DNA from 2 places in the Bradyrhizobium sp. FW305-F6 genome. Region 2 is predicted to be linked to the other one. Evidence: riboswitches for the same ligand, from Rfam matches in the RefSeq annotation. Region 2 holds a riboswitch; the other holds the start of a gene.
The links. A riboswitch is a leader RNA that binds a small molecule or an ion and turns the genes downstream of it on or off. The one in region 2 is predicted to bind glycine.
Positions count from the first base shown of each region.

Region 1: linked by a shared signal. The riboswitch ahead of gcvT (glycine cleavage system aminomethyltransferase GcvT) and the one ahead of AC3WLX_RS21300 (D-amino acid dehydrogenase) in region 2 are both predicted to bind glycine.

Region 1 is NZ_JBYSYD010000003.1:51,754-55,158, forward strand. It holds gene gcvP (aminomethyl-transferring glycine dehydrogenase) at 1-114, opposite strand, end outside; gene gcvH (glycine cleavage system protein GcvH) at 293-661, opposite strand; gene gcvT (glycine cleavage system aminomethyltransferase GcvT) at 672-1,820, opposite strand; glycine riboswitch at 1,963-2,053, opposite strand; gene alaS (alanine--tRNA ligase) at 2,277-3,405, shown strand, end outside.
Region 2 is NZ_JBYSYD010000003.1:197,398-200,802, reverse strand. It holds gene AC3WLX_RS21305 (M20/M25/M40 family metallo-hydrolase) at 1-975, shown strand, start outside; glycine riboswitch at 1,071-1,175, shown strand; glycine riboswitch at 1,179-1,284, shown strand; gene AC3WLX_RS21300 (D-amino acid dehydrogenase) at 1,352-2,647, shown strand; gene AC3WLX_RS21295 (ABC transporter permease) at 2,824-3,405, shown strand, end outside.

The sequences.
Region 1 (3,405 bases), 150 kb from region 2:
GCTTCTAGCGCCGACGGTCTCGAGCATCGCGGTGACATCGCGCGCGGAGGGGCCGATGTGGCGGCGGACGAAGGAGGCGGCGGTGTCGCCGTTGGTCTTGCGGTGCGCGGTCATCATTGGGTCCTCGCTAAAAGTCATATGTCTTCGCCGTCATGCCCGGGCGTAGCCGTCTGAAGGACGGCGTCGCTTCGCTCGCCTATGTCCCGGGCATCCACGTTCTTCGTGCCGTGAGAGAGACGTGGATGGCAGGGACAAGCCCGGCCATGACGATGTGGAAAGATCGCGCGTCATCTCACGCCGTGTGTGCCTTGTACGCAGCCTCATCCATCAGGCCGCCGAGCTCGCTTTTGTCGGCGATCCTGATCTTGAAGAACCAGGCCTTGCCTTGCGCGTCCGAGTTCACCAGCGCCGGCTCGGCCACGAGCTCGGCATTGGTCTCGAGCACTTCGCCGGTCACGGGCGCGTAGACGTCGGACGCCGCCTTGACGGACTCGACGACCGCGGCGGCTTCGGCCTTCTTCAAGCTCCGGCCGACCTTGGGCAGGTCGACGAACACGACGTCGCCGAGCTGCTGCTGGGCGTAGTCGGTGATGCCGACGGTGGCGACATCGCCGTCGATCGCCAACCATTCGTGATCAGAGGTGTACAGCGTGGTGGTCATCGTGGGGTCCTCAGCGTTTGTAGGTGTTCTTCACGAAGGGCATGGCGGCGACCGCGACCGGCAATCGTTGGCCGCGCACCTCGGCGAACAGCTTGGTGCCCAGCGCGCTCGATGCGGTGGGCACGTAGCCCATCGCGACCGGCGCGTTCAGGCTGGGGCCGAAGCCGCCCGATGTGACCTGTCCGATCGGCTCGCCGCCGGTCTCGTTCGCAAACAGCGGTGCGCCTTCGCGCACCGGCGCGCGGCCCTCGGCGCGCAGGCCGACGCGGCGGCGCGGCGCGCCGCCGTCGAAATGGGCAAGGATCTTCTCGGCACCGGGGAAGCCGCCGGCGCGCATCCCGCCGGAGCGGCGGCTCTTCTGCACCGACCATTCCAGCGCGGCCTCGACCGGCGTGGTCGCGGTGTCGATGTCGTGGCCGTAGAGGCAGAGCCCCGCTTCCAGCCGCAGGCTGTCGCGAGCCCCGAGACCGATCGGCAGCACGTCCGGATCGTCCAGCAGCAGCTTGGCGAGGTGTGTGGCGTCGCCTGATGGAGCGGAGATCTCGAACCCGTCCTCGCCGGTGTAGCCGGAGCGCGAGACGAAGCATTTGATACCGGCGACCTCGTGCGGGCCGGCATCCATGAACGTCATGGCCGCGGCCTCTGCACAGAATTTCGCCAGCACGGCTTCCGCCTTCGGCCCCTGCAGCGCGAGCAGGGCGCGGTCGGCGAGGGGCTCGATGATGCAGTCGCCGGACAGATTCGCGCGCAGATGCGCCTCGTCAGCGTCCTTGCAGGCGGCGTTGACGACCAGGAACAGGTGATCGCCGAAATTGGCGACCATGAGGTCGTCGAGAATGCCGCCCTCGGCATTGGTGAACTGGGCGTAGCGCTGCCGTCCCGGCGCGATCGCAACGATGTCCTGCGGCACCAGCCGCTCCAGCGCGCGGGCGGCGTCCTCGCACTTGCCGGATTTCGGCAGCAAGCGGAGCTGGCCCATATGGGAGACGTCGAACAGGCCGGCCTTGGAGCGGGTATGGAGGTGCTCCTTCAGCACGCCCGCGGGGTACTGCACGGGCATGTCGTAGCCCGCGAACGGGACCATCTTGCCGCCCAGGGATACATGGAGCTCGTAGAGCGGCGTACGTTTCAGGGCGGCTTGGTCGTGCGCTGGCATCATGGGACCCTCGGCGGTTCCCCGGGGACGATTCCCCGATGGACACCAGTCGAAGCCCCATCTGTCGCTGTGCCTGAGAGTATTATCCCGTCGGCGGACGCAGTCCGGGTCTTAAGCCCGTCGGCGCCTCTTTCCAGATGCTGTCAAAGCCACGCGGTCCTTTTGCCTGAGAGTTTCCGGGGCGGTTGCTCCTTCGGCGCCGGCTGCCTAAAGCCGGTCTCTCCCGACGTGGCCGTACGATACAGATGGGTACAGATCACAGGGGAGCCAAGCCTGTCAACGCGGCACTGGCGCCTTTCAACGGGATTGCGCTGCTGCGGCAACCCTCTGATCTGTCTGCACAGTTTCTGGACAGGAAAGCTGGCCTTGTCTAAAAGCGCATTGGCCCGCAGATATCAGCCTTAACGTTCCGGTTCGGACGGCAGGACAGCGGGTCCAAGCACACCCGATTGGATGAACATGAGCGGCGTCAACGAGATCAGGTCGACCTTTCTGAACTTCTTTGCCGAGAACGGCCACGAGATCGTGGCGTCCTCGCCACTCGTGCCGCGCAACGACCCGACGCTGATGTTCACCAATGCCGGCATGGTGCAGTTCAAGAACGTCTTCACCGGCGTCGAGAAGCGGCCCTATCAGCGCGCCACCACTTCGCAGAAATGCGTGCGCGCCGGCGGCAAGCACAATGACCTCGACAATGTCGGCTACACCGCGCGCCATCTCACCTTCTTCGAGATGCTCGGCAATTTCTCGTTCGGCGATTACTTTAAGGAGCGCGCGATCGAGCTCGCCTGGAAGCTGATCACGACCGAGTTCGGCCTGAAGAAGGACAAGCTGCTGGTCACGGTCTATCACACCGACGACGAGGCGGCGGGGCTGTGGAAGAAGATCGCCGGCTTCTCCGACGATCGCATCATCCGCATCCCGACCTCGGACAATTTCTGGGCGATGGGCGACACCGGTCCGTGCGGCCCGTGCTCGGAGATATTCATCGACCGCGGCGAGCACATCTGGGGCGGGCCTCCGGGCTCGCCGGAAGAGGACGGCGACCGCTTCCTCGAATTCTGGAATCTCGTGTTCATGCAATACGAGCAGGTGACGAAGGAGGAGCGCGTCGGCTTGCCGCGTCCCTCGATCGACACCGGCATGGGCCTGGAGCGCATGGCCTGCATCCTCCAGGGCGTCGAGAGCGTATTCGAGACCGACCTGTTCAAGAACCTGATCGACGCGACCGCGTCCGCGCTCGGCAGCGGCCCGACCGAGCAGACCGTCGCCTCGTTCCGCGTCATTGCCGACCACTTACGCTCCTCGGCCTTCCTGGTCTCGGACGGCGTGCTGCCCTCGAACGAGGGCCGCGGCTACGTGCTGCGCCGGATCATGCGCCGGGCGATGCGTCATGCGCAGCTGCTGGGCGCCAAGGAGCCGCTGATGCACCGGCTGGTCTGGGCGCTGGTCCGCGAGATGGGCCAGGCCTATCCCGAATTGATGCGCGCGGAAAAGCTGATCGAGGAAACGCTGCGGCTGGAAGAGACCCGCTTCCGCAAGACGCTGTCGCGGGGCCTTGCCATTCTCGACGAGAAGAGCGCGGGCC
Region 2 (3,405 bases):
CGCATCGCCGGCCGCCAGGGCTTCGGCGGGGTCATCCGCGCGCGTTTTCCTCATCCCAAGCAGGGCGAGCCGGGTATCCTGATCGCCGGGCACATGGACACCGTCCACCCCGTCGGTACCATCGAGAAGCTGAAATGGCGGCGCGAGGGCAACAAGTGCTACGGCCCCGGCATCTACGACATGAAGGGCGGCAACTACCTCTCCCTGGAAGCCATCCGGCAGCTGGCGCGCGCCTCTTTCACGACGCCGCTGCCGATCACCGTGCTGTTCACGCCGGACGAGGAAGTCGGCACGCCCTCCACACGCGACATCATCGAGGCGGAAGCCGCGCGCAACAAGTATGTGCTGGTGCCTGAGCCCGGCCGCGCCGACAACGGCGTCACCACCGGGCGCTACGCCATCGCGCGCTTCAATCTCGAGGCGACGGGCCGGCCGAGCCACGCCGGCGCGACGTTGTCGGCGGGACGCTCGGCGATCCGCGAGATGGCGCGCCAGATCCTCGCAATCGACGCGATGACGACCGAGGACTGCACCTTCTCGGTCGGCGTGGTCCATGGCGGCCAATGGGTCAATTGCGTTGCCACCACGGCGACCGGCGAAGCGCTCTCCATGGCCAAGCGCCAGGCCGATCTCGACCGCGGCGTCGAACGGATGCTGGCGCTGTCCGGCACCAGCAACGACGTCACCTTCAAGGTCACGCGCGGCGTGACGCGGCCGGTCTGGGAGCCCGATGCCGGCACCATGGCGCTCTATGAACAGGCCCGCGGCATTGCCAAATCTCTCGGCATGGAATTGCCGCATGCAAGCTCCGGCGGCGGCTCGGACGGCAACTTCACCGGCGCGATGGGAATCCCCACCCTCGACGGCCTCGGTGTGCGCGGCGGCAATGGCCACACGCTCGAAGAGTTCATCGAGGTCGACAGCCTGGTCGAGCGCGGCCGCTTGATGGCGGGATTGCTGGCGACGCTGGAATAAGTTGAATCAACATTGCACTGCACAATACGGCGGCAGTGGCGGTTTAAATTTAGCCTTGTCCAAAAATGAGGCGTGTCGTACTGCTCGGCCGTCCACGCGACGACGCGGGAGAGATCGCAACGAAGGCTGTCAGCCTTCATTGCGGCGCCGACGGAGCAACCGCCCCGGAAACTCTCAGGCAAAAGGACCGTATCGTCAGGACGATCTGGAGAGAGGCGGCGCGATTGCATGCAATCGTGACGTCCACCGAAGGGGATAATCCGCTGCGCAATCCGCGGCGGGTCAAGCTCTCAGGTAACCGTGACAGATGGGGCGCCGCCAACGGCCTTTGGCCGGCGGTTAGCCGACTCTAAACACGGGAGCCCCGAACCACGTCATGACTCATATCGCCATCATCGGCGCCGGCATCACCGGCGTCACGACCGCCTATGCCCTGCTCGAACGCGGCTACAAGGTGACGGTGCTGGACAAGCACCGTTACGCCGCGATGGAGACGTCCTTCGCCAATGGCGGACAGCTCTCCGCATCGAACGCCGAAGTCTGGAACAGCACCGCGACGATCCTGAAGGGCTTGCGCTGGATGTTCCGGCGCGACGCGCCGCTGCTGATGAATCCGCGGCCGAACTGGCACAAATATTCGTGGATGAGCGAGTTCGTCGCCAACATCGGCAACTACCGCGCCAACACGATCGAGACCACACGGCTCGCGATCGAAGCCCGCAAGTATCTGTTCGACCTTGCGACGCGCGAGGGCATCGACTTCGATCTCGAGCGCCGCGGCATCCTTCACATCTATCGCGACAAGGCCGGGTTCGAATCCGGCCTGCGCGTCAACGCGCTGCTGCAGGAAGGCGGTCTCGACCGCCGCCCTGTGACGCCGGAGGAAATCCGCAGCATCGAGCCGACGCTGCGCAAAGACTATTATGGCGGCTTCTACACGCCGTCGGATGCGACCGGCGACATCCACAAGTTCACCCGCGGGCTGGCGGACGCCTGCAAGCGGCGGGGCGCAACCTTCATCCACGAAGCCGGCATCGATTCGATCGCGCCTGCCGGCAGCGGCTTCGTGCTCGGCTGGGCCGATCTTTCCGCGAGCGATGCCGCCGCGCGCGGCATGCTGAAGGCGGACGGTGTCGTGGTCTGCGCCGGGGTTGCCAGCCGTCACTTCGCCGCCCTGCTCGGCGAGCGCGTCAACGTCTATCCGGTGAAGGGCTATTCGATCACCGTGCAGCTCGACACCGCCGAAAGCCGCAATGCCACCCCAACGGTGAGCCTGCTCGACGAGGCCGCCAAGATCGTCACCAGCCGGCTCGGCGCGGATCGCTTCCGCGTGGCCGGCACGGCCGAGTTCAACGACTTCAATCGCGACATCCGCGCCGACCGCGTGCAGCCGCTGATCGACTGGGTGCGCAGCAACTTCCCAGCCGTCGAAACGTCGCGCGTCGTGCCCTGGGCCGGGTTGCGCCCGATGATGCCGAACATGATGCCGGTGGTGCGCGCAGGACGGATGCCGGGCGTGTTCTTCAACACCGGGCACGGTCATCTCGGCTGGACCTTGTCCGCGGCGACCGCGCAGATGATCGCCGGGACCATCGACGGCTGGCGCGGGCTCAACGCACCGCCGACCGTTGCCTCACTTGGGGTTGAGCGCGAGCTGCGGCATGCATCCTGAGTGGCCAACCGGAGACATGCCTGCCTCTTGCGACAGCGCTGGCCTTGGCACACAATTTGCCCCAAGAGGACGGCGTCTCCGGACGGCCTTTTCAGCCCAAGTGACAGGCATGATAGACACGACAGAGTTCACGGGCGCCTCGAGGCCCCCCACGTTACTTAGCCGGAGATAGGTGCATGCTGGGTTATCTTATTCGCCGCGTTCTGGCCGCGGTGCCCGTGATGGGCGTCGTCGCGCTGTTCGTGTTCCTGCTGCTGCGGCTGACGCCGGGCGATCCCGCCGCGATTCTGGCCGGCGACAACGCCACGCCCGAGCGGCTCGAACGCATCCGCGACTCGCTCGGCCTCAACGAGCCCCTGATCGTGCAGTTCATCACCTGGGTGAACAAGCTGCTGCACGGCGACCTCGGGACGTCGCTGATCTCCAACCTGCCGGTCATCAAGATGATCGGCCAGCGCGTCGAGCCGTCGATCTCGATCGCGCTGTGCACCATCGTCCTCGCCGTGATCGTCGCGGTTCCCCTGGGGGTGATCGCCGCCTGGAAGCACGGCACCTGGATCGACCGTTTTGTCATGGGCCTGTCCGTGCTCGGCTTCTCGGTGCCGGTATTCGTGGTCGGCTATGTGCTGATCCAGATCTTCGCGATCGAGTTGCGCTGGGTGCCGGTGCAGGGCTTCCGCAGCATCTTCAACGGCTTCGGTCCGTTCTTCGAGCGCATAATCCTGCCGACCTGCGCGCTCTCCTTCATCTACATCGCA